4 regions of the Enterobacter sp. FW301-JW81 genome follow, and region 4 is predicted to be linked to each of the others. Evidence: predicted binding sites of a transcription regulator. Region 4 holds the regulator's gene; each other region holds the start of a gene.

Region 1 (7,900 bases), on a different contig from region 4:
CGTCGAGTACGTGGATATTTTCTACTCCCACCGCGTGGATGAAAACACGCCGATGGAAGAGACTGCCGCTGCGCTGGCCCACGCCGTGCAGAGCGGGAAAGCGCTGTACGTTGGGATATCGTCCTATTCAACGGAGCGCACGCAGAAAATGGCCGACCTGCTTCGCGAGTGGAAAATCCCGCTGCTAATTCATCAGCCATCCTATAACTTGCTCAACCGCTGGGTGGATCACACCGGCCTGCTGGATACGCTTGAGAAAAACGGTACGGGCTGCATCGCGTTTACGCCCCTGGCGCAGGGGCTGCTGACCGGAAAATACCTGAACGGTATTCCTGAAGGTTCACGCATGCAGCGTGAAGGTAAGAAGGTACGCGGCCTGACGGAAAAAATGCTGACCGACGCCAACCTGAACAGCCTGCGTTTGCTGAATGAGATGGCTCATGCCCGCGGTCAGACGATGGCGCAGATGGCGCTAAGCTGGCTGCTCAAGGATGAACGTGTAACATCGGTGCTGATCGGCGCAAGCCGTCCGGAACAGCTGGAAGAGAATGTTCAGGCGCTGGAAAACCTGCGCTTTACGGAGGACGAACTCAAGCGGATTGACCAGCACGTTGCGGATGGGGAGTTGAATCTTTGGCAGGCGTCGTCGGATAAATAGCCCTCACCCCGGCCCTCTCCCGCAGGGAGAGGGAGAAAGGCCACACCGAGCGGTCCCCTCTCCCCTTTGGGAAGAGGGTTAGAGTGAGGGGTGAGGTGTACTTTATTTCTTACTGATCTTATCCAGATATCCCATCACAAACGCCGACAGCACAAACGTCAGATGGATGATGACGTACCACATCAGTTTGTTATCCGGCACGTTCTTCGCGTCCATGAATACGCGCAGCAGGTGGATAGAGGAGATCGCCACAATCGATGCGGCCACCTTGTTCTTCAGCGACGAGGCATCCATTTTGCCCAGCCAGCTGAGCTTTTCTTTACGCTCGTCGATATCGAGCTGGGAGACAAAATTCTCGTAGCCGGAGAACATCACCATCACCAGCAGTCCCCCCACCAGGGTCATATCCACCAGCGACAGCAGAACCAGAATTAAATCTGCTTCGGCAATGGAAAAAATGTTCGGCAGAACATGCCAGATTTCCTGAAAGAACTTAATCGTCAGCGCGACAAGTGCCAGCGAAAGGCCAAAATAGACGGGGGCCAGTATCCAGCGGGAGGCGTACATGGCATTTTCAAAAAAGCGTTCCATAAAGTCCTGTTTGCAAAAGAAACCAGCGCCCAGTATATCTCAACGGCGCTGACTGTTTGCAATAGCTAACCAGTACGTTACTCAGACGTTGTCTGGGTTAACCTCCGGACGGGCATACTCCGGCCAGACCAATACCACCAGTTCCGGGTAGGCTTCCAGGCTGAACTCACGAAAACACTGACGCAAATTTAATACGTCCAGGTCGGAATAAGATACCTTCTCGCCGTTAAGGCAGCGCTTTTTGATATTGTCATAATATTTATACACGGCTGAATTCAGGTCGCTACAACGACGCTGCGCCTCAAACAGTCCAGGCGTGTCATTAATTTCCGACATTTTCATACGTTTAATTGTCGCATGTAAAAAGTCGATATATTCGTGGTTCACCCGCCAGTACCAAACAGGCGTAACGGAGTTCATCAATACAGAGAAATGGTCTTCACCTTCCTCTTTTGTCATGAGCTCCGGTTGTGGGGGTTCACTGGTGTCTTTCGACACTTTCGTTTTATTGAACTCCTGCATCAATAAAAGAACACCAGCGGTCAGTAATAGTAATGTGATGACCGTAAAAAAGATGCTGTTCATGGGTAGGCTCCATTTTTTTTGATTTTAAATTTGCCTCATGATATTGTCAACGAATCTCACGCCTTTACCAACCCCACCCTGTTGAAATTAAAGGAAATTAAAAATGCTGCCCGACTATCTCGTCCCGGCTAAGTATCATATTACGCCTGTGGAACAGCAACCGACGGAAGCAGAAAAAGAGGTCAGTTTCACTCAGGGGAAAAGAAAGCTCTCTGATTTCGAGCCTGATATATTAATTGGTGTTTCCCGCACCGGCAAATCCCGTAATATGTTGCTGGAAGAGCACGATCGTCATATAAAGGACCGCTTATTTCGCGCCATAAAAATTGAAGCCTTTGTCCACCTGCTGAACGACCTGCAGGCCGAAGGTGAAATAGATGCCCAGAAACTAAGTCAAATAATGGCCGAGAAAACCAAAGAAATTAATGAAGCGGGCAATGAAATTTGGCTTAACTTAATTACGCGAGAAAAAAACAACCCAATTTTTTATAGCCTGGGGGAAGATTAACGTGACAGAAGTTAAAAATAACGACGTTTATTTGACTTTAGATGATAAAAAAAGTGATGAATTTATCTTAAAGCAAAATCTCGACGCGCTGCGAAAAACAAAAAATGCCGAGATGACGCGAATTACACAAGACCTGGTATCGATCCCGGCGACGCTGGTCCATCTGAAATGGCAGAATCGCCGCGAGATTTATCCTCTGCAGGTAAAAGAAGAAATTTACGGTGCCGTGATGAACGCCATCATTGAACAGCGTCCCGAGCTGAAAGAGAAGCTTCTTGGACGCCTCGAGGCCAATTACCAGTATCTGCTTGCCCGTGAAATTGCCACCCTGCGCCTGACGCGCAAACTGTCAGACGGTGAGTACCGTACCTCAAACGTCACCTGCGTTGCGCTGGATGAGGACGCGCTGGCGTCTGACACCAGCCCCCCTTCTGAAAAGCAAAGCTAGTTAAATCTGAAGACGGCAATCGCCTCTTTTAACTGACCCGTCTGCTGTCGCTGCGCGTCGGCTACCTGCAATGTTTGCGCAACGTGTCGCACATTCTCCTGCACGCTGGCATCGATGCTGGCAATACTGTCGTTCATCTGCGCAATGCTTGCCCGCTGCTGCTCGCTCATCTGAGACAGCTCTTCAAGCAGAGAGCGGAGCCCTTCGATACTCTCAATGATCGACTTCATTGTCATACCGGCATGCTCAACCTGCTCGACGCCCTGCTGCGTGGTCGCCTGCGATGCGGTCAGAAGCTGGCGGATCTCTTTTGCAGCCCCCTCGCTGCGCTGGGCCAATACGCGCACTTCCGAGGCAACCACCGCAAAGCCTTTGCCATGTTCGCCCGCTCTTGCAGCCTCGACCGAGGCGTTGAGCGACAGGATATTTGTCTGAAATGCAATCCCGTCGATCAGCTCCAGAATGGCGTAAATACGCTGCGACTCCTCGCGAATGTGTTCCATCGCCGCAATCGCCTGCCGTACGTTATGGCCCCCCTGTTCCGCCACGTTACTGGTGCTAAACGCCACCTCCCTGACCTGGCTGGCTTTTTCACTGGTCAGGGTTGCGACTGCCCTTAACTGTTCCATCGCACTGGCCGCCGTTGCCAGCGAGCTTGCCTGATGATCGGTTCGTTCCGACAGCGCGCTGTTGCGCTGTCCTAACGCGCGGGATGCCTCCAGCAGTTGCCCGATATTGACGCTGACCTGCTCAAGCGTGGCACGCATAGTGCCAAGCGTCAGGCTAAAGGTGCGGGCAAAAGGGGACTCTGCCGGCACCGCATCAATGGCAAGCGTGAGGTACCCTGGCTCGCTGTTGATCACGCCCGCGAGCCTTGCCACCTCGCTCGCTGAACGGGCGTCCTGCTCCATTCGTATCGCCAGCAGGACCAGGATCGCGGTCTGGACCACCACAAAAAGACCATGAAAAACCACCATATGAAAGCCGGTGTGCATGAACACCACGACACCGTAAAGGTCGTTTTCCTGTAGGTAGTTAAATACCAGATGATGTAACGCGATGACCGCAGCCCCCATCACCAGGGGCCGCCAGTCTCGCCAGGCAAGCAGCGCGGAAAGCAGGACGAAAACAGAAAAATGGTATTCGGTTTCCCCCTCGCCCAGATGAATGAGCAACGCGGAAAATGCCATTAGCACAAACGCAGAGCTCAGTCGGAGCAGCAGCGTGCCGGGAAGCAACAGCGTTAGCAGTGTCGATAAACCGGCCAGCGAGGTGCCAACAACCGCACCCTGCACAATATTCTCGTTTATATAACCTACGCCTAGCGAGATGCCCCACATCGACCAGATAAGCCCCAGTATTAGCCTGTCGGCGCGTCGTCGAATTGCAGAAAGCGAGAACTGGTCGTTTTGAGGCGCGTGCGGATACAGCCATGTCATCGTAGCCATAGGGAGTCTCTTGCTGTGCAGATGAAAAGATCCTTCGAAGAAGGTCTGTTTTTATTATCTTTTTTAAGCGTAGTGGGGATATTCCGCGACGCCATTTCAACAAAAGATATATTTTAAAAGCGCAGCAGAATATTGATATTTACTTAACTATCAATAGATTATTAACTATGGCTTTATTGATTAATAAATATGAAGTATGGGGACAAACAGCAGAAAATAATAACGATTTCGCGTAGAAGAAAACAAAAAAGGCGGCTTTCACCAGCCGCCTGTCTTGCCGGGTGGCGCTGCGCTTACCCGGCCTACATTCCGCTACGATAGCATATCATTTCGCGGCCGCTTTCTCTTCGCCGACCAGCCCAATCTTCAGGTACCCCGCCTGATGCAGCGTGTCCATTACCTTCATCATGGTTTCGTAATCAACGGTTTTATCCGCACGGAAGAAGACCGTGGTGTCTTTCTTACCGCCCGTAAGCTGCTCCAGCGCCGGGATGACGGAGTCCGCCGTCACCGGATCGTTGCCAAGGAACATGGATTTATCCGCCTTCACTGACAGGTAGACAGGCTTCTCCGGGCGCGGCTGTGGCTGGCTGGATGAGGCAGGCAGGTTTACCTTCACGTCGACCGTCGCCAGCGGCGCAGCCACCATGAAGATAATCAGCAGAACCAGCATGACGTCGATAAACGGCGTCACGTTGATTTCATGCATTTCGCCGTTATCGTCCAGATTTTCGTTTAGACGCATCGCCATCGTATCAACCTGCGCGCAGTTTAGACGCCGCATGCACCGGCTTAACCGAGCTGGCATTCAGGTCGAGATCGCGGCTTTGCAGCAGCAGAACCTGCGCGGCAACATCGCCGAGTGTGGCTTTGTAGCTGCCAATCATGCGTGCGAAGATGTTGTAGATAACCACCGCCGGGATAGCGGCGACCAGACCGATTGCCGTCGCCAGCAGCGCTTCTGCGATGCCCGGTGCCACAACCGCCAGGTTGGTGGTTTGGGTCTGCGCGATACCGATAAAGCTGTTCATGATGCCCCATACGGTACCGAAAAGACCGATAAACGGTGAGATTGCACCAATGGTCGCCAGATAACCATTGCCACGCCCCATGTGTCGGCCAACGGCCGCAACGCGACGCTCCAGGCGGAAGCCGGTACGTTCTTTGATGCCTTCGTTATCTTCACTGCCTGCGGAGAGTTCCAGTTCGTTCTGTGCTTCATTCACTAACAGGGTGGTCAGGCTTTTCGCATGGAAGGATGAGGTCATATCCGAGGCCTGATCCAGAGAGCGGGCTTCAGCCAGCTGCAATTGTTCCCGCTTGAGGCGACGCTTCTGGGAAAGCAGCTCGGCACTCTTGCTGAAGAAAATAGCCCAGGTGACAACGGACGCCAGAATCAGGCCGATCATCACAATCTTAACCACGATGTCAGCATGCTGATACATGCCCCAAACGGAGAGATCCGTCTGCATCAAATTATTACCCACTCTGTATCTCCAGGACGCAAATCACAAAATCTGACCGTAATAATATCAAAACGTCGTCGAATTGATAGTCGTTCTCATTAGTATTTACATGGTGCCGCAATTTTCGTTCACTTTCCTTGCGCTTACGCAGTAAAAATTTCTTATGCGTTTTTTTGCTGAAATTTTCTGCTTATTCGATAAGCCTGCGGGTGCAGTTTTTTCCAATCGTGGTAGTCTGGACGTCCAGACGTATAAAAACAGGGTTAGCGAACATGACAAAGAAGCATCTTGATACCACGCTGGTACAGGCTGGACGCAGCAAAAAATACACTCAGGGATCGGTCAACAGCGTGATTCAGCGCGCCTCCTCGCTGGTGTTTGACACCGTTGAGGAGAAAAAAATCGCCACGCGCAATCGCGCTAAAGGCGGGCTGTTTTATGGCCGTCGCGGCACGCTAACCCATTTTTCCCTGCAGGAAGCCATGTGCGAGCTGGAGGGTGGCGCGGGCTGCGCGCTGTTCCCGTGCGGGGCGGCTGCGGTGGCCAACACTATTCTGGCGTTTGTGGAACAGGGCGACCATATCCTGATGACCAACACCGCCTATGAACCCAGCCAGGACTTCTGTACCAAAATCCTCAGCAAGCTCGGCGTCACGACCGGCTGGTTCGACCCGCTGATTGGCGAAGGCATTGCCGAACTTATTCAGCCAAACACGCGCATTGTGTTCCTGGAATCGCCGGGTTCGCTCACCATGGAAGTCCACGACGTGCCGGCTATCGTGAAGGCCGTGCGCAGCAAAGCGCCAGAGGCAATCGTCATGATCGACAACACCTGGGCGGCAGGCGTGCTGTTTAAAGCGCTGGAGTTCGACATCGATATCTCCATCCAGGCGGCGACGAAATACCTGATTGGCCACTCTGACGGCATGATTGGAACCGCGGTCTCCAACGCGCGCTGCTGGGACCAGCTGCGTGAAAATGCCTACCTGATGGGCCAGATGGTGGATGCAGACACGGCGTATATGACCAGCCGCGGACTCCGCACGCTGGGGGTTCGCCTGCGTCAGCACCATGAAAGCAGCCTGAAGGTGGCCGAATGGCTGGCGCAGCACCCGCTGGTGGAGCGCGTTAATCATCCCGCGCTGCCCGGCAGTAAAGGTCATGAATTCTGGCAGCGTGACTTTACAGGCAGCAGCGGTCTGTTCTCGTTCGTGCTGAAAAAACGGCTGAATAACGACGAGCTGGCAAGCTATCTGGATAATTTTACCCTCTTCAGCATGGCCTACTCCTGGGGCGGTTTTGAATCCCTGATCCTGCCTAACCAGCCGGAGCAGGTCGCGGCCCTGCGCCCCGGGGGCGAAGTGGACTTCAGCGGCACCCTGATCCGGCTGCATATTGGTTTAGAAGATGTGGACGATTTAATTGCGGATTTAGCAGCAGGGTTTGAGCGTATCGTGTAGAGTGCTGGCTTAAAATGTACTCCCTGGACGCATTTGTGGACACTGCAAGCAGAAAAGTCTGCATGAGTTGCGCCCGGGATCAAACCCGACGGGCGAATAAGGGAGTACAATAATTCTATATCTGCTGTTCCACAGGAAAGTCCATGGCTGTAATTCAAGATATTATCGCGGCGCTCTGGCAACACGACTTTGCCGCGCTGGCGGATCCTCACGTCGTCGGTATCGTCTATTTCGTGATGTTCGCAACCCTGTTTCTGGAAAACGGATTACTGCCAGCCTCGTTTTTACCCGGTGACAGCCTGCTTTTACTTGCCGGGGCGTTAATCGGCAAAGGCGTCATGGACTTTACGCCAACCATGGTTATTCTCACCTCCGCCGCCAGCCTGGGCTGCTGGCTGAGCTATCTGCAGGGCCGCTGGCTTGGCAATACGCGCATCGTAAAAGGCTGGCTGGCGCAGCTACCGCATAAATATCATCAGCGTGCGACCTGCATGTTCGATCGCCACGGCCTGCTGGCGCTGCTGGCGGGGCGTTTCCTGGCGTTTGTTCGCACCCTTCTGCCCACCATGGCGGGCATTTCCGGTCTCTCTAACCGTCGCTTCCAGTTCTTCAACTGGCTGAGCGCTCTGCTGTGGGTTGGCGTGGTCACCACGCTCGGCTACGCGCTGAATATGATCCCCTTTGTGAAACACCATGAAGATCAGGTGATGACCTTCCTGATGGTGCTGCCGATGTT
Region 2 (7,900 bases), on a different contig from region 4:
CAAAGGGTAGCAAGACTGCCGCATGCCCGCGCTCAAAAATTTCGCGTCTGATTTCGCCGCTCATTTCACCGTTAAACAGGCGATGCCTGAAACGGTAAAGTTCCATTGAAAAAAAACCGCTATAAAGCGTTTCTCGTGCAATAATTTCTACATCGTTTTTGGCGAATGTCACGGGCAACTTTTCTGGTTTTTGCATGAGTCGAGTCCTGGTAGCAATGGTGATGAAATTGTGAATTTCAAGGCTGTTTGGCTGCCGTTTGTAAGGCTATATGATAGATTGGTGCAAATTACCGCCAGATGGCACGTAACGCCAACCTTTTGGTGTGGATGATTCTGTTAGAATCGGCAATTATTTTTTAATTAGATCAGCGCTAATACTGCTTCACAACAAGGAATGCAAATGAAGAAATTGCTCCCCATCCTTATCGGCCTGAGCCTGACGGGCTTCAGTGCAATGAGCCAGGCGGAAAACCTGTTACAGGTCTACCAGCAGGCACGTCTGGGCAACCCTGATTTACGTAAATCAGCGGCCGATCGTGATGCTGCGTTTGAAAAGATTAACGAAGCGCGTAGCCCATTGCTGCCACAGTTAGGTTTAGGTGCAGATTATACCTACAGCAACGGTTTCCGCGACGCTAACGGCGTTAACTCCAATGCTACCAGCGCCTCACTGCAATTAACACAGACGCTGTTTGATATGTCCAAATGGCGCGCCCTGACCCTGCAGGAAAAGAGCGCGGGTATCCAGGATGTGACCTATCAGACCGACCAGCAAACGCTGATCCTGAACACTGCCACGGCTTACTTTAACGTGCTGAGCGCGATTGACGCGCTGTCCTACACCGAAGCGCAGAAACAGGCTATTTACCGTCAGTTAGATCAAACCACCCAGCGTTTCAACGTGGGTCTGGTGGCGATCACCGACGTGCAGAACGCCCGTTCACAGTACGACACCGTGCTGGCCAACGAAGTGACCGCGCGTAACAACCTCGATAACGCGCTGGAATCCCTGCGCCAGGTCACCGGGAATTACTATCCTGAACTGGCGTCCCTGAACGTGGACAGCTTCAAAACGGATAAACCGCAGGCGGTTAACGCCCTGCTGAAAGAAGCGGAAAACCGCAACCTGACCTTGCTGCAGGCGCGTCTGAGCCAGGACCTGGCCCGCGAGCAAATTCGTCAGGCGCAGGACGGCCATCTGCCAACCCTGAGCCTGAGCGCGTCTACCGGTGTCTCTGATACGACCTATAGCGGCTCTAAAACCAACACAGCCCAGTATGACGACAGCAACCAGGGCCAGAACAAAGTCGGCCTGAGCTTCTCCCTGCCGCTGTACCAGGGCGGTCAGGTCAACTCCCAGGTGAAACAGGCGCAGTACAACTTTGTTGGCGCGAGCGAGCAACTGGAAAGTGCTCACCGCAATGTGGTGCAGACCGTGCGTTCTTCCTTCAACAACGTAAACGCTTCGATCAGCAGCATCAACGCCTATAAACAGGCCGTTGTGTCTGCACAGAGCTCCCTGGACGCGATGGAAGCGGGTTACTCCGTTGGTACCCGTACCATCGTTGACGTGCTGGACGCGACCACCACGCTTTACAACGCGAAACAGCAGCTCTCCAGCGCGCGTTACCAGTACCTGATTAACCAGCTGAACATCAAACAGGCTCTGGGTACGCTGAACGAGCAAGACCTGCAGATGCTGAACAGCGCGCTGGGTAAACCGGTCTCCACCTCTCCGGACAGCGTTGCACCGGAGAACCCGGAGCAGGTTGCCGCAGTTGATAACTTCAACGGTGACAGCAATACCCCTGCTGCACAGCCAGCTGCTGCGCGTACCACTGCGCCTTCCAGCAAAGGCAATAATCCGTTCCGTAATTAAGCATTGCCCGATGGCGCTTCGCTTATCGGGCCTACTTGATCGTAGGCCGGGTAAGCGCAGCGCCACCCGGCGCAAAATCACACCCGAACGTAAGCCAACGTAAAGATCCCCCTGATTCCGCCCCTCTTCGCTTCATTTTCAACCACTCATCCTCTATCCTGAGCGTTATTACCACTGGGTCCTGGAAGACAAATATGAAACGGACAAAAACGATGAATCACGCGTCGTTCCGCAAAAGCTGGAACGCACGTCACCTCACCCCTGTTGCACTGGCGGTCACCGCCGTCTTTATGCTGGCAGGCTGTGAGCAAAGCGACGAAACGGTCTCGATGTATCAAAACGCAGACGACTGCTCTGCCGCAACCGGTAAAGCTGCCGAATGTAAGACGGCCTACACCAGCGCGCTGAAAGAAGCGGAACGTACCGCACCGAAATATGCTTCGCGCGAAGACTGCGTGGCGGAATTCGGCGAAGGCCAGTGCCAGCAGGCTCCTGCTCAGGCAGGCATGGCGCCGGAAAACCAGGCGCAGGCGCAGTCCAGCGGCAGCTTCTGGATGCCGCTGATGGCGGGCTACATGATGGGCCGTCTGATGAGCGGCGGCGCGGGCTACCAGCAGCAGCCGCTGTTTAGCTCCAAAAACCCAAACAGCCCGGCATACGGTAAATACACAGACGCCACCGGTAAAAACTACGGTGCAGCAACGCCTGGCCGTACCACGACCGTGCCTAAAACGGCGATGGCACCTAAGCCAGCAACCACCAGCACCATCACCCGCGGTGGCTTTGGTGAATCTGTGGCGAAACAAACCACCATGCAGCGCAGCGCGACCGGGTCTTCGACTCGCTCAATGGGCGGCTGATTATGGAACGAGTCAGTATTGTCGAGCGCCCGGACTGGCGCGAAAAAGCCACCGAATACGGTTTTAACTTCCACACCATGTACGGCGAGCCGTACTGGTGTGAAGACGCCTATTACAAGCTCACGCTGGCCCAGGTTGAAAAACTGGAAGAGGTCACCGCTGAATTGCATCAGATGTGCCTGAAGGTCGTGGAAAAGGTTATCGACAGCGATGAGCTGATGACCAAATTCCGCATTCCGAAGCACACCTGGAGCTTTGTACGCCAGTCGTGGAAAACGAACCAACCTTCACTTTACTCTCGCCTCGATCTCGCCTGGGATGGCGTGGGTGAACCTAAGCTCCTGGAAAATAACGCCGATACGCCAACCTCCCTGTACGAAGCGGCGTTCTTCCAGTGGATCTGGCTGGAAGACCAGGCCAATGCCGGAAACCTGCCGGAAGGCAGCGACCAGTTCAACAGCCTGCAGGAAAAGCTGATTGAGCGTTTTGCCGAGCTGCGCGAACAGCATGGCTTCAACCTGCTGCATCTCGCCTGCTGCCGCGATACGGAAGAAGACCGCGGCACGGTTCAGTATCTGCAGGACTGCGCCGCCGAAGCGGAGGTAGCGACCGAGTTCCTCTATATCGAGGATATCGGCCTGGGTGAAAAAGGTCAGTTTACGGATATGCAGGACCAGGTCATCAGCAACCTGTTCAAGCTCTACCCGTGGGAATATATGCTGCGTGAGATGTTCTCCACCAAGCTGGAAGATGCTGGCGTGCGCTGGCTGGAACCGGCCTGGAAGAGCATTATCTCCAACAAAGCCCTGCTGCCGATGCTGTGGAAGATGTTCCCGAACCACCCGAACCTGCTGCCAGCCTACTTTGCGGAAGACGATTTCCCAGAAATGGAAAAATACGTCGTTAAGCCGATTTTCTCCCGCGAAGGCGCAAACGTGTCGATCATCGAAAACGGTAAGACGCTGGAAGCAGTTGAAGGGCCTTACGGCGAGGAAGGCATGATCGTCCAGGAATTTTATCAACTGCCGAAATTTGGCGACAGCTATACGCTGATTGGCAGCTGGCTCATCAACGATCAACCTGCCGGGATTGGCATCCGCGAAGATCGCGCGCTGATCACGCAGGATCTGTCACGCTTCTATCCGCACATCTTTGTGGAGTAAGATCTGCCGGGTGGCGGCTTCGCCTGACCCGGCCTACGGTTTTGTAGGCCCGGTAAGCGTAGCGCCACCGGGCATGTTTTCAGCCTACCTGCACCGACAACATACTCAAACTCCCCATCTCAATTCCGTCGACCGGGATCGTCACCGGTTCCTGACCATCCCACGCGCCAAGAACGTACAGCAGCGGCAGGAAGTGCTCCGGCGTCGGGTTAGAGAGCGAACCGCCCTCGTGCTCCAGATAGTTCACCAGCGGATGCTCTTCGAACGGGCCCTGCCAGGTCAGGTTCGCTTTTACGTAGTCGTTAAAAGAGGTTGCCCACGGGTACGGGGTATTTTCACCGTGCCAGCGCGCCGTGCGGAGGTTATGCACCACGTTGCCGCTCGCCACCAGCATAATGCCTTCATCACGAAGCGATGCCAGCTTACGGCCCATCTCCATGTGCCATGCCGCGGGTTTGGTGCTGTCGATACTCAACTGCACCATCGGGATATCCGCTTCAGGATACATTTTGATCAGCACGCCCCACGAGCCATGGTCAAAGCCCCAGGCTTCTTTATCCAGCGCGACCGGGACAGGTGCCAGCAAATCCACCAGCTTCTGCGCCAGTTCGGGCGAGCCGGGGGCCGGATAATGCGTATCATACAGCGCCTGCGGGAAACCACCGAAATCATGAATGGTTTTTGGCGTTTCCATCGCGGTTACGCCCGTCCCACGGGTAAACCAGTGCGCAGACACCACCACGATTGCTTTTGGACGCGGCAGCGTCTCGCCCAGATGATGCCATGCGCGGGTATAGACGTTGTCTTCCAGAACATTCATTGGGCTACCGTGGCCTAAAAACAGGGCTGGCATACGGGAAGAAGTCATGGTGATATCCTTACAGAAGGTGTCAATTTAATGGTGCTACATTACGCCCAATCGGGCAAAGATGAACGCAGATAAGCGTGAAGATCATCATCAGGAAATTTGAATGTAAGGAATGTGTAAAACGGAGCTCCCTCTCTCGCTTTGCACACAATGAATCATTACTATTAATGAGAATCATTATCATAAGGAGCAATGCATGTCAGTCCCCTTGATCCTGACCATACTGGCGGGGGCCGCGACCTTCATCGGTGCGATCCTCGGCGTGCTTGGCCAGAAGCCATCTAACCGCGTACTGGCCTTTTCACTGGGCTTTGCTGCCGGGATCATGCTGCTCATCTCCCTTATGGAGATGCTCCCTGCCGCACTGGGTACAGAAGGCATGTCTCCGCTGCTGGGTTACGGAATGTTTGTCTTTGGCCTGCTGGGATACTTTGCCCTCGACCGTATGCTACCGCACGCGCACCCGCAGGATTTAATGCAGAAAAACGTAACGCCCATGCCGCGGAATATTAAGCGAACAGCGGTTCTGCTGACGCTGGGCATCAGCCTGCATAACTTCCCGGAAGGGGTCGCCACCTACGTGACGGCCAGCAGCAATCTGGAAATGGGCTTTGGCATCGCGTTGGCGGTCGCCTTACACAATATTCCTGAAGGACTGGCCGTCGCCGGGCCGGTTTACGCCGCCACCGGCTCAAAGCGCACCGCCGTGTTCTGGGCAGGGATATCAGGGATGGCAGAAATTCTCGGCGGCGTGCTGGCCTGGCTGATCCTGGGTAGCCTGGTCTCCCCCGTTGTGATGGCGGCCATCATGGCAGCGGTCGCCGGGATTATGGTCGCGCTTTCGGTAGATGAGCTGATGCCGCTGGCAAAAGAGATCGACCCTAATAACAACCCCAGCTATGGCGTGCTGTGCGGCATGTCCGTAATGGGATTCAGCCTCGTCTTGTTACAATCGGCGGGTATTGGCTGAACGGTTGCGCTCCCCTTATTGAGGGAGCGCAATTTTTTCTTATGTCAGTGAATGCCAACTATCAGTATTAATGATACAAAGTCCGGCACCATACTTTCTGAACACCATAGAATTCACTTAAGAAATATTATTTATAACTATTTTCCGTAAAACAATTACCACTCCGTGTATTAAAAAAAACTCAAAAGGTTGATGTTAATCACTATTTAAACCTAGCCTCTGGCTTTATAGAAAAGGTATCCATCCCTCTCATAATCTCAAAAAATATATTAACCACATCTAAATCGCTCATTAAGAAATGCTCACGAGATAATCCATATTGTGGTTGATATATTTCGACCGCTTTAATGAAATAAATGTGTTGCAATATTAATTCATTAAACTTATTGCGCCATCCAATCTTAGATAAAGGATTATATCTTCATGTTTAACAAGACTATTCTGGCAGTTGCGACAACGGCACTGCTTTCTGGCCTGTCATTTACTGCTGTGGCGGCAGATAACCAGGGCTCAGGGAAGATCACGTTTACCGGTGAGGTGATCAGTGCGCCTTGCTCTATCACCCCGGGAGATGAAAATCAGACCATTGAATTAGGCGAAGTCGCGGATAGCGTGCTGAACAGCGGTAAAAACTCGCTGCCGGTTGACGTAAATATCCACCTGCAGGATTGCATTCTCTCTACAACGACCGGGCAAACCACCACCACGATCGACAAAGTGAAGGTCACCTTTGCCTCCGCAAGTACCGATTCGACTGACACCAGCCTGATGAAAAACACCCTCGATGGCAACATTGGCGGTGCAACAGGTGTAGGCATTCGCTTGCTGGACAGCGGCAGCAATAAAGTCACGCTGGGTAAACCGATTGAAGTGTCATTCCCAACCACAAATGCCTATCAGGAACTGAACTTCAAAGCCCGTATGGAGCCCGTGTCCGGCAGCACGGCTACCCCGGGTAACGTTCAGGCCCAGGCGAACTATATTCTTGAATACAAGTAATTTGATTGTCGTCTGAAAACGTAGCCGATGAAGGACTCATCGGCTTTTATGCATTCTTTTTAAAAGCGAAACGGATTTATGCTAAAACACTCAGCGCATCAACTCTCTCGCCTCTCTGCTTTTATTAAGCATTCGCTGAGTGCCACACTTTACTCAGCATTATTCGTGTTGCCAGTTTCCGCGGTTGAATTCAACACAGATATGATTGACGTTGAAGACCGAAGTAATATCGATATTTCCCAGTTCGAGAAAAAAGGCCACATCGCGCCGGGTAGCTATCTGGTCCGCATTCAGGTGAATAAAAACACGTTGCCTCAATCCGCAACAATGGAATGGATCGCAACGGAAAACGAAAGCGGTTCGCAAATTTGTGTGAATGCCGGTCAACTATCCGATTTCGGACTGAGCACCGATTTTATTTCGCGACTCCATTATTCACAGGTCGGACGTTGCCTTGATCTTTCGACTTTTCCGGAGCTGGGCTTTTCCCTTAATAAAGGGACAATGGTGCTTTCCGTCACCGTTCCCCAGGCATGGATGAAGTATCAGGCGCAAAACTGGACGCCGCCGGAATTTTGGGATGAAGGTATTGCGGGCGTTTTACTCGATTATAATCTCTATGCCAGCCAGTACGATCCGCACGGGGGCGACGACAGCCAGAATGTCAGCGCCTACGGTACGCTCGGGCTTAACCTGGGTGCCTGGCGTCTACGTTCAGATTATCAGTACAATCAAAACTTTCGACACGGCGAGTCTACGGGCAGCGACAGCAGTCTGGCACGGACCTATCTCTACCGCCCTATCCCTTCGCTGTCATCAAAAATGAAGCTGGGGCAGTACGACTTAAGTTCAGATATTTTTGATACCTTCCACTTTACGGGCGCATCGCTGGAAAGTGATGAAAGTATGCTGCCGCCAGATTTACAAGGCTATGCTCCGCAAATTACCGGCATCGCGCAGACCAATGCCAAAGTGACCGTCTCCCAGTCTGGCCGCGTTCTTTATCAAACAACCGTCGCGCCGGGCCCGTTCACAATTTCTGACCTGGGTGAAACCTACCAGGGACAGCTGGACGTAATGGTCGAAGAGGAAGATGGGCGCAAAACCACCTTCCAGGTGGGTTCATCCTCAATTCCCTTCCTGACCCGAAAAGGCCAGGTG
Region 3 (7,900 bases), on a different contig from region 4:
TCCACACCCCAGGTATCAATACCGATGCTGTCGATGCGTATGCCGTTATTGCAGACGTTGTTCAGCCCGGTGCGGATCTCCGCTTCCAGGGCATCAATATCCCAGGTATCAAAACCGTCCTGTTTTTGCAGGCAATTGGCGAAACGGTGCATTTCGCGAAGCGTAAATGTGCGCTCGCTGCAGTCCCAGGTGGCGAGCATTACGCGGCCGCTGGATGCGCCTAAATCGACAGCCACACAATGGCGAAAAGTCATGGTCAGGTCCCTTCTTAAGTCATTGGTACTGAGTGTAAAAAAGGGAAAAAAAGACCACCTTCTCATCACTGACAGCACGAATCTCGCGCTGGCAAGAAAGCAAAGATGAACGTGAGGGAGTTCACAATTTCCAGTCATGGCGGGGTTTTAGGGCAATGTGACGCTGACCGCATTTCCCGATTTTTTCGTCTGTTTCTTGAAAAACGGACAGCTTTTGCGACGTTTGCTGTCAAAAATTTAAGGTGAGTACGGAAGGCCTTAATTACTATTTTGAGAACTTTTCTCATTGGTGGGAGCCGTTATGACCGTACTGCACAGCGTCGATTTTTTCCCGTCGGGAACGTCTCCGGTGGCGATTGAGCCACGGCTCCCGCAGGCTGCGTTTCCTGAACATCATCATGATTTTCATGAAATTGTGATTGTCGAGCATGGAACGGGCATTCATGTCTTCAACGGCCAGCCGTACACCATCAGCGGCGGTATGGTGTGCTTCGTGCGCGACCACGACAGGCATTTGTATGAACATACCGATAACCTGTGCCTCACCAACGTGCTCTATCGTTCGCCGGACGCGTTCCAGTTTCTGTCGGGGTTAAACAAGCTACTGCCCCAGGAGCAGGATGGACACTACCCGTCTCACTGGCGGGTGAATCAGTCCACGTTGCAGCAGGTGCGCCAGCTGGTGAATCAAATGGAGCAGAGCGAGGACGGGCAGGAGACCCATGCCATTGCCACCCGCGAGCTGCTGTTTATGCAGCTGCTGGTTCTGCTGCGTCGCAGCAGCCTGGTGGAAGGGCTGGCAAATAACGACGCGCGGCTGAACCAGTTGATGGCCTGGCTGGAGGACCATTTCGCTGAGGACGTATGCTGGGAAGCGCTGGCGGATGATTTTTCGCTGTCGTTACGCACGCTCCATCGTCAGCTGAAGCAGTACACCGGGCTCACGCCGCAGCGCTACCTCAACCGCCTGCGCCTGATCAAAGCGCGTCACCTTTTACGTCACACCGACGAAAGCGTCACGGATATCGCCTATCGCTGCGGTTTCGGCGACAGTAATCACTTTTCGACACTTTTTCGCCGCGAGTTTTGCTGGTCGCCGCGCGATATCCGTCAGGGGAAGGATGCTTCGCTCCAGTAACGCGAAGGCAATCACCGTTTTATTGCCGTAAAAAGGCTAATAATGCCCGGTTATTCACCGTAGAGGTTGTGGTGTGGCCGCTCAGTTAATTCTTCGCAAAGATGACTTTTTTGCCTCCGCGAGCCAGGCCGTCGCGGTGGCCGACCGCTATCCGCAAAATGTCTTTGCCGAGCATACCCACGAGTTTTGCGAGCTGGTGCTGGTGTGGCGCGGCAACGGCCTGCACATCCTTAACGACCGGCCCTACCGCATCACGCGTGGCGATCTGTTTTACATCCGTGCCGAAGACAAACACGCTTACGCCTCGGTTAACGATCTGGTGTTGCAGAACGTTATCTACTGCCCGGACAGGCTCAAACTGAATGTCGACTGGGCGGCCCATATCCCCGGTTTTCTCAATACCAGAGGCGAACCCCACTGGCGCTTAAGCAGCAACGGCATGGCTCAGGTGCGCCAGACGATCTCCCAGATGGAGCAGGAGAGCCAGAAGCACGATCCGGTGGCAAACCCGATGGCGGAACTGCTGTTCGCCCAGCTGGTCATGACTCTCAAACGCCATCGTTACGCTACCGATAACCCCTCCGCAACCGTCCAGGAAGCGCTGCTGGACAAGCTGATCGCCCGGCTTGCGGGCAGCCTGAACAAAAGTTTCGTGCTGGAAAAGTTCTGCGAGCAGGAGCAGTGCAGCGAGCGCGCGCTGCGCCAGCAGTTTCGCACCCAGACGGGGATGACGGTGAACCACTACCTGCGCCAGCTGCGCATCTGCCACGCCCAGTACCTGTTGCAGCATACTGAGCTGATGGTGAGCGAAGTGGCGATGCGCTGCGGATTTGAGGACAGTAATTACTTTTCGGTGGTGTTTAACCGCGAGGTGGGGATGACGCCGGTTCAGTGGCGTCATCGCAGTCGAAAGGCGGCGTAGTCAGTTCGCCATGCCGAGGCCGACAATATTCGCGGCAATGATGATCACCACGCAGCCCAGGCTTAGAACGCCCACCGGACGACGCCCGGCGTTATTCCACTCCTTCAGTACCAGCCCAACCAGTCCGCCACACAGCACGTAGAAGCTCATGTGCAGCATCCAGCTTATGTAGTCGTACTGCGGTGGAATGCTGGCGTGGCCCCAGGCGTAGAAAAAGAACTGCAGATACCACATGAGGCCGCCCAGTATCGACAGCAGCACATTGGTGATGATTAAAGATTTTGCCAGTGAGAAATCGGCTTTTACCGACAAATCCTTCACTTTTGCCAGACGAATGAAGCAGAAGCCGAGGTTGACCAGCGCGCCGCCGCCCATGATGACAACGTAGCTTGGCAGTGCCACGTACAGCGGGTCGACGCCCAGCGCGGCGGCCGCTTCGTGCATGGGCTTCGCGGCGTTCATGGCGAACGACATGCCCGCCGAGAAGATGCCGCACATCACTGCCAGCAGCAGCCCTTTCTTCAGATTAAAGTCTTCGGCTTTGATGCCCATCTTGCGCTCTTTCAACTGACCCGCGCGGGTGACGATACCCACGCCGATCACCGCGACGAGCACGCCCAGCAGCGTCATCTGCCCGCCTTTGGTGTTGATCAATACGTCAACATTGCCGTTAAGAATGGGCGTCATCAGCGTGCCAACGATCAGCGTAATGCCAATCGCGATGCCGATACCCATCGACATCCCGAGGTAGCGCATGGTCAGGCCGTAGTTGATATTGCCGATACCCCACATCGCGCCGAACAGAAACACCGGCAGCAGGGTGGAGGCATTGAAGGAGGTGAAGTAGCCCCAGAAATCCGGGAGCAGCATGGCGCTAATGGTCCACGGCAAAATCAGCCAGGACACGGTACCGCCAACCGACCACATGGTTTCCCACGACCACCCTTTCACCTTTTTGAACGGGGCATAGAAACAGGCTGCACTGGCCGCGCCTATTAAATGCCAGAAGATACCCATCGTAATCGCATGATTCATTTTTACGTCCTCATCGTTTTTATAGCCGGTGGCTTCCCCCCGACTTGATGAGTGTAAAAATTAGGCGGTTCAGGAACCTTCAGAAGGTTGCCGCACTTTTGTTCTGGATGGCAATCAGCACGTTAACCGGGTGAGCAGACTCACAATTTTGTGATTAGACAAAACCTGAATAACCTTATTAAAACTACGGCATTGATAATCATTTTCAATATCATTTAATTAACTATAATGAACCAACTGCTTACGCGGCATTAACAGCTGTGCCGCCCGACAATAATGGAGAGGATTATGAGTTATACACTGCCATCCCTGCCGTATGCCTATGACGCACTGGAACCGCATTTCGACAAGCAGACGATGGAAATCCATCACACTAAACACCACCAGACCTATGTAAACAACGCGAACGCCGCGCTGGAAAGCTTGCCAGAGTTCGCTAACTTGTCTGCTGAAGAGCTGATCACCAAACTGGACCAGCTGCCAGCGGACAAGAAAACCGTTCTGCGCAACAACGCTGGCGGTCACGCTAACCACAGCCTGTTCTGGAAAGGCCTGAAAACCGGTACCACTCTGCAGGGCGACCTGAAAGCGGCTATCGAGCGCGACTTCGGTTCCGTTGACAACTTCAAAGCGGAATTCGAAAAAGCCGCTGCAACCCGTTTCGGCTCAGGCTGGGCGTGGCTGGTACTGAAAGGTGACAAACTGGCGGTGGTTTCTACCGCTAACCAGGACTCCCCGCTGATGGGTGAAGCGATCTCTGGCGCATCCGGTTTCCCAATTCTGGGTCTGGACGTGTGGGAACACGCTTACTACCTGAAATTCCAGAACCGTCGCCCGGACTACATCAAAGCCTTCTGGGACGTGGTGAACTGGGACGAAGCAGCAGCGCGTTTCGCCGCTAAAAAATAAGGTTGCATTGACGCCTGTGAGAAGCGAGTCTGATGACTCGCTTTTTTTGTATCTGCAGAAAGGAGCAGCGATGCATTATCCGGTGAATGTATTTACAGGCAAGGTAAGGGAATACGACGGCAGCCGCCCGAGCGCCATCGCCAAAATTCAGGTCGACGGTGAGCTGACGCTAACCGACCTCGGGCTTGCCGGTGACGAGCAGGCCGAAAAGAAAATCCACGGCGGGCCAGAGCGCGCGCTGTGCCACTACCCGCGCGAACACTATCAGCACTGGAGAACCGAGTTCCCCGAGCAGGCTGATCTCTTCGTCGCCCCCGCGTTTGGCGAGAACCTCTCCACCGAAGGGCTGACCGAAAAGAACGTGTTTATTGGTGATATCTACCGCTGGGGCGATGCCCTGATTCAGGTGACGCAGCCGCGCTCCCCGTGCTTCAAGCTCAACTTCCATTTCGGCATTCAGGATATGTCCGAGCAGCTGCAAAGCACGGGTAAAACAGGCTGGCTGTACCGCGTGGTGCTGGTAGGGCAGGTATCAGCGGATGCACCGCTGGTGCTGGCATCGCGCCTGAGCGATGTCTCCGTGTATGAGGCCTGCGCGATTGCCTGGCATATGCCGTTCGACGACGAGCAGTATCACCGCCTGCTGTCGGCGGCTGGATTGTCGACAAGCTGGACGAGAACGATGCAGAAGCGGCGCTTAAGCGGCAAGATTGAGGATAATTCGCGGAGATTGTGGGGGAAATAGTCCCCGTAGAGAGTAGGCCGGGTAAGGCGAAGCCGCCACCCGGCATTTTTGCCCCTGCGCCTGTTATTGCCCGGTGGCGCTGCGCTTACCGGGCCTACAATACAGTGCCAGAGGGAAACTACGAACGCTTATACAGCGGCAGCCACAGCGTTAACCGCAATCCGCCCAGCGGGCTGTCGTCGGCTTTGACCCAGCCGCGGTGCTGCTGCATGGCGGTTTCAACAATCGCCAGACCCAGCCCCGTACCGCCAGACTCGCGGTCGCGCGCCTCGTCGGTGCGGTAGAACGGACGGAAAATCTGCTCGCGATCTTCCGGGCTTACGCCAGGACCGTCGTCATCGACAATGACCGTAATCCCGTCTTTATCCACCGAAAACGCCACTTCAATCTTCGTATGCGAGTAGCGCAGGGCGTTACGCACGATATTCTCCAGCGCGCTTTCCAGCGTGTTGGGGTTACCGTACAGCGGCCATGGCCCCGGCGGGAAGTTGACGGTGAACGATTTGCCCATCTGTTCCGCTTCGAACGCCGCGTTATCCAGCACTTCATGCCACAGATGATTGGCTTTCACCGTTTCGCTGACCAGCGCGTTTTTCTGCTGGTTGCGCGACATGACGAGCAGGTCGTTGATCATGCTGTCCAGGCGGTGAGCTTCCGTTTCAATACGCTCCAGCTCCTTGCTCTCACCGCTGCGGCGACGCAGTAGCGCGGTGCCGAGCTGTAAGCGCGTGAGCGGGGTGCGCAGCTCGTGCGAGATATCCGACAGCAGGCGTTGCTGCGCCGTCATCATGCGATCGAGCGCGCTCACCATCTGGTTAAAACTGGTCCCGGCGGCCAGGAACTCCTGCGGTCCGGCTTCCAGTTCAGGATGCTGTCGCAAGTTACCCTGAGCCACCTCGTCAGCGGCGTTTTTCAGCTTACGCGCCGGTTTTGCCAGGCTCCACGCCAGCCATAACAGCAGCGGCGAGCTGACCAGCATGGTAACAATCAGCAGCAGAAGCGGACGGTCAAACAGCAGGTTGATAAAATCGGACTGGGAGTTGCTCGCCGGGCGGATCAGGTAGAGCTGATAATTATCCTCCCCGTCCCTGACGGAGAAAGGCCCCACCATCTCTACGCGGCCATATTTCTTCTTCTGGGGGTGATCGGCGTTATCCGCCTGGCCAATGAAGTTGCGGATGATTTGCATCTCGTTGCGATCGGCCCCAATCACGCGGCCTTCGCTGGTGACCAGCAAAAGACGTTGCCCGGGCGGAGCCCATTTGTCGATAGCGCGAAACAGCCTGCGCCACCACATCAAATCGTTCGGCGGATCGTTTGCCAGCTCGGCTTCCACGTGCTGCTCGATCATCACGCCCTGACGTTGCTCGCTGTCGAGAAGCTCCGTCATCTGGCGTGAGTCGAGTTTTGGCAACATCAGTACGAGCATTAAAACCAGTGCCAGCGTCAGCCAGAAGATGGCGAAGATGCGGGCGGTTAAGCTTCCTATCATGAAGCGGAAACCATCAGATAACCGCGACCACGCAGGGTTTTAAACCATGGGTGACCGTCTTTACGCTCCGGCAGCTTACGGCGCAGGTTAGAGATGTGCATGTCGATGGCGCGGTCAAACGGGGTGAGGCGTTTGCCCAGCACTTCCTGACTTAAATGTTCACGCGATACCACCTGGCCGAGATGCTGCGCCAGCAGATAAAGCAGGGTGAACTCCGTGCCGGTGAGTTCCAGCGTCTGACCATCGAAGCTCGCTTCCTGGCGGCCCGGGTTCAGGCTCAGGGAGTCAACTTCAAGGGTGGGTGAGCTGTTGTCGGTATTTTGCTGCTGCTCGCTCCAGTGGGAACGTCGCAGGATAGCGCGAATACGGGCAACCAGTTCACGGTCGTTAAACGGCTTGGGTAAATAGTCATCCGCGCCCAGCTCAAGGCCAAGTACGCGGTCAAGTTCGCTGCCGCGCGCGGTCAGCATGATAACGGGAGTCTGGTGTGTCTGGCGAAGCTCTTTCAACGTATCGATACCGTTCTTCTTTGGCATCATCACGTCGAGCAAAAGTAAATCGATGCTGTCGTCAAGGAGACTCAGCGCCTGCTCGCCATCATGGGCAACCAGAACGTTGAAACCTTCCATGTCGAGCAACTCCTTTAAAAGGGATGTGAGCTCTCGGTCATCATCAACTAACAGGATTTTATTCATTGTTTAAATACCTCCGAGGCAGAAATTACGACATCAAGGCTGTCTAATCCATGACTTTACGTTGTTTTACACCCCCTGACGCATGTTTGCAGCCTGAATCGTAGACTGTCTCTCGTTGAATCGCGACACGAAAGATTTTGGGAGCAAGTGATGCGCAAAGTTACCGCTGCCGTCATGGCCTCAACGCTGGCGTTCAGTGCGTTTAGCCAGGCTGCTGTAGCTATCATCAGCGATAACGGTTCCTCAAAAGAGGACACAACGCAGCACAGTAGCCAAAGCCATATGTTTGACGGCATAAGTTTAACCGAACATCAGCGTCAACAGATGCGAGATCTGATGCAGAGGGCAAGACATGACCAGCCCCCTGTTAATGTTAGCGAAATGGAGACAATGCATCGCCTTGTCACCGCAGAAAATTTTGACGAAAGCGCAGTTCGCGCTCAGGCCGAAAAAATGGCACAGGAACAGATTGCTCGCCAGGTAGAGATGGCGAAGGTCCGCAACCAGATGTTCCACCTGCTAACGCCCGAGCAGCAAGCGGTTTTGAATACCAAACATCAGCAGCGAATGGACCAGCTGCGTGAGGTTGCACGGATGCAGCGAAGCTCAGAAACGACGTTTTTCAGTAGCAATAGCAGTACCCGTAGTAACCAGTAAACCCTGTTTTCCTTGCCATAGACACCATCCCTGTCTTCCCCCACATGATGTGG
Region 4 (7,900 bases):
GTCAGTACATTGCCGCAGTTGGCGGTTCTGACAACCTGACCGGTATTGATGCCTGTATCACCCGTCTGCGTCTGAACGTGAAAGATTCTTCTCTGGTGAACGAAGCGCTGGCGAAACGCCTGGGCGCGTCCGGTGTTATCCGCCTGAACAAAACCAGCGTGCAGATCATCGTCGGCTTCGTTGCGGAAAAAATTGCCAACGCAATGAAAACGACCGGCCCGGTTGCAGCCGCTGAAGCAAGCGCTGCGCCTGCTGCCGCTCCTGCAGCTGCGAAACCGCAGGCGGTACCTAATGCCAAAACGGTTGCCGCGCTGGTGTCTCCCGTGACCGGTGAGGTCGTTGCGATTGAGCAGGTACCTGATGAAGCGTTCGCCAGCAAAGCGGTCGGTGACGGTGTTGCGGTGAAACCAACGGACAAAACCGTTGTGTCTCCTGCTGCCGGTACCATCGTGAAAATCTTCAACACCAACCACGCGTTCTGCCTCGAAACCGAAAATGGCGCGGAGATCGTTGTCCACATGGGTATCGATACCGTTGCGCTGAACGGTCAGGGCTTTACTCGCCTGGTGGAAGAGGGCGCTGAAGTTGTGGCTGGTCAGCCGGTTCTGGAAATGGATCTGGACTTCCTGAACGCCAACGCGCGCTCCATGATAAGCCCGGTGGTTTGCAGCAACATCGATGACTTCAGTGGCCTGGTCATTCAGGCGAAAGGTCAGGTTGTTGCGGGTCAAACGCCTCTGTATGAGATTAAAGGCAAGTAATCGCTCCTGAGTAGAGTCATGCCTTAAGCGGCGGGGGTTATCCTCCGCCGCTTTTTTTTGCAGCAAATGCCCCCATTATTTTCTTCAGAGCCGTTTTAAGGGTTGTCACTACGTCCGGCTTATAAGATCATATGCCGTTATACGTTGTTTACGCTTTGAGGAATCCACGATGAGTGAGGCAGAAGCCCGCCCGAGTAACTTTATTCGTCAGATCATCGATGAAGATCTGGCCAGTGGTAAGCACACCACAATTCATACCCGCTTCCCGCCGGAGCCGAACGGCTACCTGCATATCGGGCATGCAAAATCTATCTGCCTGAACTTTGGCATTGCCCAGGACTATCAGGGACAGTGCAACCTGCGTTTCGATGACACCAACCCAGTAAAAGAAGACATCGAATACGTTGAGTCCATTAAGAACGACGTGCAATGGCTGGGCTTCAACTGGTCTGGCGATATCTGCTACTCCTCTGACTATTTTGATCAGCTGTACGCCTATGCGGTAGAGCTTATCAACAAAGGTCTGGCGTATGTCGACGAGCTGTCTGCTGACGAGATCCGTGAATACCGCGGAACGCTGACCGCTCCGGGAAAAAACAGCCCGTTCCGCGATCGCAGCGTTGAAGAGAACCTGGCGCTGTTTGAAAAAATGCGTGCCGGTGGCTTCGAAGAGGGCAAAGCCTGCCTGCGCGCCAAAATCGATATGGCGTCTCCGTTCATCGTGATGCGCGATCCGGTGCTGTACCGTATTAAATTTGCTGAACACCACCAGACCGGTAACAAGTGGTGCATCTACCCGATGTACGACTTCACCCATTGCATCAGCGATGCGCTGGAAGGCATTACGCACTCCCTGTGTACGCTGGAGTTCCAGGACAACCGTCGTCTGTACGACTGGGTACTGGATAACATCACCATTCCCGTGCATCCGCGTCAGTACGAGTTCTCTCGTCTGAATCTGGAATACACCGTGATGTCCAAGCGTAAGCTGAACCTGCTGGTCACCGACAAGCACGTTGAGGGCTGGGATGACCCACGTATGCCGACCATCTCTGGTCTGCGTCGTCGTGGTTATACTGCCGCGTCTATTCGTGAGTTCTGCAAACGTATCGGCGTGACCAAGCAGGACAACACCATTGAAATAGCTTCTCTGGAATCCTGCATTCGCGAAGACCTCAACGAAAACGCACCGCGCGCGATGGCGGTTATCGACCCGGTGAAGCTGGTTATCGAGAACTATCCGCAGGGTGAAAGCGAGCTGGTCTCCATGCCTAACCATCCGAATAAACCGGAAATGGGCAGCCGCGACGTGCCGTTCAGCGGTGAAATCTGGATCGACCGTGCTGACTTCCGCGAAGAAGCCAACAAGCAGTACAAGCGTCTGGTGTTGGGTAAAGAGGTGCGTCTGCGTAATGCCTACGTCATCAAGGCAGAGCGCGTAGAGAAAGACGCGGAAGGTAACATCACCACCATCTTCTGTTCATATGACGCTGAAACGCTGAGTAAAGATCCGGCGGACGGCCGCAAGGTGAAAGGCGTTATTCACTGGGTGAGCGCATCCCACGCGCTGCCGGTGGAAATTCGTCTGTACGATCGTCTGTTCAGCGTGCCTAACCCGGGTGCTGCTGAAGACTTCCTGGCGACCATCAACCCGGAATCTCTGGTGATCAAGCAGGGTTATGCGGAGCCTTCCCTGAAAGCCGCTGAAGCGGGTAAAGCGTTCCAGTTCGAGCGTGAAGGTTACTTCTGCCTGGACAGCCGTTACAGCACGGTGGAAAAACCGGTATTTAACCGTACCGTGGGTCTGCGTGATACCTGGACCAAAATCGGCGAATAATAACGCTGCATTGGTCAATGAGAGACAAACGCCGCTTATTGCGGCGTTTTTTTATTTAACGATCATATCGTTAAAGCAGGGGGGTAATAATATCGTGGAAAATATCAGGTCAATGTGGTGCTACTTATTTTTCTGAAAAAAGTTTGTTTTTTATCATCAATACGCAATTTGTAAAAAGTAACAGCAATTAACGATCTTACCCTCTGAAATTTAATGGCTTGCCCCGCCAAATCTCGCCCTCCGGTAAATGTTACAAAGCACTACCAATTATGTGCACTTCGTCATAATCCTGACTTTTGTCCGCTGAAAAGCATTGATAATTCGCGTCGCGAAAAATAACCTAAAGACGGTAGTTAATTCGAGGGTATTTATAACTACCCCTGACCATTTGGTCTTTTTTATTTTCGCCGTTTCAGGCGTTTTAATTCGTCAAAGAGGAATAATCTATGCGTACGTTCAGTGGCAAACGTAGTGCGCTGGCGCTGGCTATTGCCGGTGTGACAGCAATGTCGGGCCTGGTCGTTACACCAGAGGCGAAAGCCGCGGGTTTCATCGAAGATTCTACCCTCACGGGCGGTATTTATTACTGGCAGCGTGAACGTGACCGTAAAGACGTCACTGAAGACAAATACAAAACTAACCTTTCTCACTCCACCTGGAACGCCAACCTGGACTTCCAGTCGGGTTATGCCGCGGATATGTTCGGTCTGGATATTGCTGCGTTCACCGCAATCGAAATGGCGGAAAACGGCGACAGCGGCCACCCGAACGAAATTGCCTTCTCCTCCAGCAACAAAGCTTATAAAGAAGACTGGTCCGGGGATAAGAGCGGAATCAGCCTTTATAAGGCCGCAGCGAAATTTAAATACGGCCCGGTATGGGCGCGCGGTGGCTATATTCAGCCAACCGGCCAGACGCTGTTAGCACCGCACTGGAGCTTTATGCCGGGTACCTATCAGGGGGCAGAAGCCGGGGCGAACTTTGACTACGGTGATGCGGGTGCGTTGAGCTTCTCTTATATGTGGACCAACGAGTATAAAGCACCATGGCACATCGAAATGGACAAGTTCTACCAGAACGATAAGAAAACCAAAGTAGATTATCTGCACTCGCTGGGTGCGAAATACGACTTCAAAAACGATCTGGTTCTCGAAGCCGCATTTGGCCAGGCGCAAGGTTATGTCGATCAGTATTTTGCCAAGGCCAGCTATAAGTTTGATGTTGCGGGTAGCCCGCTGAGCACCAGCTACCAGTTCTACGGCACGCGCGACAAGGTCAGCAACGGTGGCGTCAATGATATTTATGACGGTACCGCGTGGTTGCAGGCGTTGACCTTTGGCTACAAGGTCGGTCAGGTTGATTTGCGCCTGGAAGGCACGTGGGTGAAGGCGGAAGGGCAGCAGGGGTACTTCCTGCAGCGTATGACCCCGACCTATGCATCGTCCAACGGCCGTCTTGATATCTGGTGGGATAACCGTTCCGACTTCAACGCCGACGGCGAGAAAGCGGTCTTCTTCGGCGCAATGTATGACCTCAAAAACTGGAATCTGCCTGGCTGGGCCGTGGGTGCCTCTTACGCTTACGCCTGGGATGCAAAACCTGCCGATATGGCAACACCGGACGCCTATTACGATCCAAACTATCGCCTGAAAGAGTCCTCCTACAGCCTGGATGCTATCTATACCCTGCAGGATGGCCGCGCGAAAGGCACGATGTTCAAACTGCACTTCACCCAGTATGACAACCACTCCGATATCCCGAGCTATGCGGGCGGTTACGGCAACATCTTCCAGGATGAACGTGACGTGAAATTCATGGTTATCGCACCGTTCACCATCTTCTGATGAATCGTCCGGCGGGTTAGCGCCCGCCGGACCGGAGACTGCACATGATGAAAAAAATCGTAATTGTCGCGCTGCTGGCGTCGGGGCTGGTGGCGTGTTCTCAGAGCCAGGCGCCTAAAGAAGATTCCCGGCTGAAGGAGGCCTATAGCGCGTGCATCAATACCGCTGAAGGCTCGCCGGAGAAAATTCAGGCCTGCCAGAGCGTGTTGAATGTGCTGAAAAAAGAGAAGGCGCATGAGCAGTTCGCAACGCAGGAAAATGTTCGCGTGATGGATTACCAGGCCTGTATCCAGGCGCGTAAAACCGGTAACGATCAGGAAGTGGCGAAGCGTTGCGACCAGATCTGGAAAGAGATCCGCAGCAATAACAGTAACTAACCTGCTGTTACCATGCCCGGTGGCGCTATGCTTACCGGGCTTTTTTATACCTGAAAACAGGCGAAAAAAAAGCCAACCTTGCGGCTGGCTCAGAGTATGAAGACTGATTATTTTGCGTCGTGCGCGTGGTCATCTTCGCGGCAGTCGCCTTCAGCGCAGTGACCGTAAAGGTACAGGCTGTGGTTGGTCAGGCGGATGCCATGACGCGCGGCGATTTCACGCTGGCGTGATTCAATGGAATCATCGCTAAATTCAATGACCTTGCCGCAATCGAGGCAGATCAGGTGATCGTGGTGCTGCTGCTGGGTCAGTTCGAAAACAGATTTACCACCTTCGAAATTATGACGGGTAACAATGCCCGCGTCATCAAACTGGTTCAGCACGCGATAGACGGTAGCCAGCCCAATCTCTTCACCCATGTCGATAAGACGTTTATAGAGGTCTTCCGCACTGACATGGTGATTGTCTGGACCCTGAAGCACTTCGAGGATTTTTAACCGAGGAAGCGTAACTTTCAGGCCAGCCTTCTTTAATGCGGTATTGTTGTCAGTCATGCGGAATCTGTCCTGTTGCTAAACGATTCACTTCTGTAGGAAGTGACAGAAAATGCACCCGGGATAATGCGTCTCATTATAGAACTGCCATGGCTAAATGAAAACTGCAAGTCTCAGGCAAAATATGCTTATAAAAACGTGGTATCACCAACAAACTTGCTCAATGGAAAACCACGTTTATCAGGGAGACATTGTACAGGTCTGGGCGAAAAAGTTAAAAGATTGTAGCGATTAATTTAATCGGTTTGACCTGGAGCACGGGCGCAGCCGCCGCTGCGCCGCGATAAAAATCAGGCGTTAAGAATATCGTCCAGGTGCAGTTCCTCACGGATCTGCTTAACCCATTTCTCAACGCGCTCTGCCGTCAGCTCTGGCTGGCGGTCTTCGTCAATGGCCAGACCCACGAAATGATCGTCATCGGCCAGGCCTTTAGACGCTTCGAAGTGGTAACCGGCAGTTGGCCAGTGGCCAACGATCACTGCGCCATTCGGCTCAATGATGTCGCGGATAGTCCCCAGCGCGTCACAGAAGTACTCGGCGTAGTCTTCCTGATCGCCGCAGCCAAACAGGGCGACCAGCTTACCGTTGAAGTCGACTTCTTCCAGCGTCGGGAAGAAATCATCCCAGTCGCACTGGGCTTCACCGTAGTACCACGTTGGAATACCCAGCAGAAGAATGTCATAGCCTTCGAGATCTTCTTTGCTGCTCTTGGCGATGTCATGCACATCAGCAACGTCTTTACCGAGCTGTTTTTGAATGTTTTTTGCGATATTTTCGGTATTGCCGGTATCACTGCCAAAGAAAATGCCGATGATTGCCATGAGTAAAATAACCTCTTGAAACTTAATAGTATGGTGGCGCAATTCGGCCACGGATAAGGGCAATAATAGCAGAACTGGCAACCCTGCGGAAACAGCTATCGCGCAGGACTGCACTCCGTGCTACATGAAAAGGGCGATAAAGGGGATTTTCAGACTTATGCCTGGCTGCGTAACGTCTCAAGCTGGGCGATCAACATCTCTTCAATGAGCTCGCTGCGGCTGATATTTCGCGCGTCAGCCAGCTCGTTAAGCGCATCGACGGCGTCGGCGTTAAGCTTCAGTTCGACACGCTTAAGCCCACGATTTTTATCGCGTTTAAGCTGGTTGCGTTTATTGATACGCAGCTGTTCATCGCGCGAAAGCGGATTCGTCTTGGGTCGTCCCGGTCGACGTTCATTCGCGAACAGATCTAGTGTCGTACGGTCCGTTTGTTCTTTGGCCATGATTCTGAGACTTCGGGGGAAACACGCCGCCCTGCTAATGCCCGGGCGATAAGCGCGCCATCATACATCACCAAAAACGGCACGCCAACGACTGGAAGCCCGCAGCCTTCCAGTCGCTCTCTTTTTAATCAATTCGCAGTATCAGCGAGATAGCGGCGAATGGCGCGCAGCACGGCGTCAGGTTTTTCTGCGTGAACCCAGTGTCCGGCCCCGGCAATCACGTGGGCGCGCGCCTGCGGGAATTGTGCCAGCAAGGTGTCGCGGTACGCGTCGGTAATATAAGGAGAGTTACCGCCACGAATGAAGAGGGTAGGGTGTGGCCAGGCAGGTACCGTTTCCCAGCCAACGATATTGTTGTACTGCTCCCAGAGCACCGGCACGTTAAAACGCCATTGTCCGTCAACAAATGACTTCAGCAGGAATTGCACAACGCCTTCTTCATCAAGATGGTCACGCATGACCGCAGCCGCCTGCTGGCGGGTCGCGACACCCGCTTCAGTAACCGCATTGATGGCGGCAAAAATCTCGTCGTGTCGGCGGACGTCATAATCCACGGGCGCAACATCAATTACCACCAGGCCGTTAATACGCTCCGGCGCAAGCGCCGTCAGGGCCATCACCGCTTTGCCGCCCATTGAATGCCCGATGAGCGTCACCTTCTGCAGGCCGTTGGCGTCCAGCGTATCCAGCAGATCCTGTGCCATCGCGGCATAGGTCATCTCGTCTGAACGCCCGGAAAGACCGTGATTGCGCATATCGACCTGTAAAATATCGTGATCGGTAACCAGATCGCGCGCCAGCACGCCCAGGTTATCCAGGCTGCCAAAAAGCCCGTGAACCAGTACGATGGGAGAATTATTGTTCGGCGATTGTGCAGTTTGCGCTCGGGTATTCAATTTCATGGCAAAGTTCTTTTTTTACGTATGTCAGGTTAGGGTATCATGTTGACCATTCTGCCGCCCGGCTGCAAGGTTCCAGTTTAATCTGACTTTTGCTGCCAACCAGGTTTGACGCTATCCGCTGTTGGGATTTGACCCTATAATCCCAATGACTTGTATTCAGATAAGAAATCGCACTGGATTAAGATGAAAACAATCGAAGTTGATGACGAACTCTATCAGTATATTGCCAGCCAGACGCGGCATATCGGGGAGAGCGCGTCCGACATTTTACGGCGCATGCTTAAAATTTCCGCCGCTTCACAGCCTGCTACCCCAGTCACCAAAGATGTCGTGTCTCAGCCGAGCGTTGTTGCACAGGCAA

Evidence for each region. Region 4 encodes Fur, which represses iron uptake genes when iron is present. Its sites were predicted from a motif close to ATAATAATGAGAACNACTATCAA; they were not measured.
Region 1: the regulator Fur is predicted to act here: its motif matches at 5,787-5,809, upstream of exbB (tol-pal system-associated acyl-CoA thioesterase).
Region 2: the regulator Fur is predicted to act here: its motif matches at 4,932-4,954, upstream of zupT (zinc transporter ZupT).
Region 3: the regulator Fur is predicted to act here: its motif matches at 3,542-3,564, upstream of sodA (superoxide dismutase [Mn]).

Annotation. Positions count from the first base shown of each region.
Region 1 is NZ_JBYTBA010000003.1:197,346-205,245, forward strand. Features, by position in the region: gene AC3WOK_RS11945 (aldo/keto reductase) at 1-658, shown strand, start outside; gene AC3WOK_RS11950 (TIGR00645 family protein) at 761-1,249, opposite strand; gene AC3WOK_RS11955 (ESA_00282 family adhesion-associated protein) at 1,331-1,834, opposite strand; gene AC3WOK_RS11960 (hypothetical protein) at 1,938-2,342, shown strand; gene AC3WOK_RS11965 (cytoplasmic protein) at 2,344-2,790, shown strand; gene AC3WOK_RS11970 (methyl-accepting chemotaxis protein) at 2,787-4,238, opposite strand; gene exbD (TonB system transport protein ExbD) at 4,564-4,989, opposite strand; gene exbB (tol-pal system-associated acyl-CoA thioesterase) at 4,994-5,725, opposite strand; gene metC (cystathionine beta-lyase) at 5,977-7,164, shown strand; gene yghB (DedA family general envelope maintenance protein YghB) at 7,308-7,900, shown strand, end outside.
Region 2 is NZ_JBYTBA010000003.1:231,891-239,790, forward strand. Features, by position in the region: gene nudF (ADP-ribose diphosphatase) at 1-196, opposite strand, end outside; gene tolC (outer membrane channel protein TolC) at 401-1,879, shown strand; gene AC3WOK_RS12125 (DUF1190 family protein) at 2,074-2,739, shown strand; gene AC3WOK_RS12130 (glutathionylspermidine synthase family protein) at 2,742-3,902, shown strand; gene ygiD (4,5-DOPA-extradiol-dioxygenase) at 3,982-4,770, opposite strand; gene zupT (zinc transporter ZupT) at 4,967-5,740, shown strand; gene AC3WOK_RS12145 (fimbrial-like protein) at 6,164-6,739, shown strand; gene AC3WOK_RS12150 (fimbria/pilus outer membrane usher protein) at 6,818-7,900, shown strand, end outside.
Region 3 is NZ_JBYTBA010000010.1:47,827-55,726, reverse strand. Features, by position in the region: gene rhaB (rhamnulokinase) at 1-254, opposite strand, end outside; gene rhaS (HTH-type transcriptional activator RhaS) at 556-1,392, shown strand; gene rhaR (HTH-type transcriptional activator RhaR) at 1,466-2,314, shown strand; gene rhaT (L-rhamnose/proton symporter RhaT) at 2,315-3,349, opposite strand; gene sodA (superoxide dismutase [Mn]) at 3,638-4,258, shown strand; gene yiiM (6-hydroxyaminopurine reductase) at 4,329-5,003, shown strand; gene cpxA (envelope stress sensor histidine kinase CpxA) at 5,122-6,495, opposite strand; gene cpxR (envelope stress response regulator transcription factor CpxR) at 6,492-7,190, opposite strand; gene cpxP (cell-envelope stress modulator CpxP) at 7,341-7,847, shown strand.
Region 4 is NZ_JBYTBA010000005.1:412,887-420,786, forward strand. Features, by position in the region: gene nagE (N-acetylglucosamine-specific PTS transporter subunit IIBC) at 1-761, shown strand, start outside; gene glnS (glutamine--tRNA ligase) at 931-2,598, shown strand; gene chiP (chitoporin ChiP) at 3,045-4,442, shown strand; gene chiQ (ChiQ/YbfN family lipoprotein) at 4,490-4,819, shown strand; gene fur (ferric iron uptake transcriptional regulator) at 4,927-5,373, opposite strand; gene fldA (flavodoxin FldA) at 5,664-6,194, opposite strand; gene ybfE (LexA regulated protein) at 6,350-6,637, opposite strand; gene ybfF (esterase) at 6,766-7,539, opposite strand; gene seqA (replication initiation negative regulator SeqA) at 7,723-7,900, shown strand, end outside.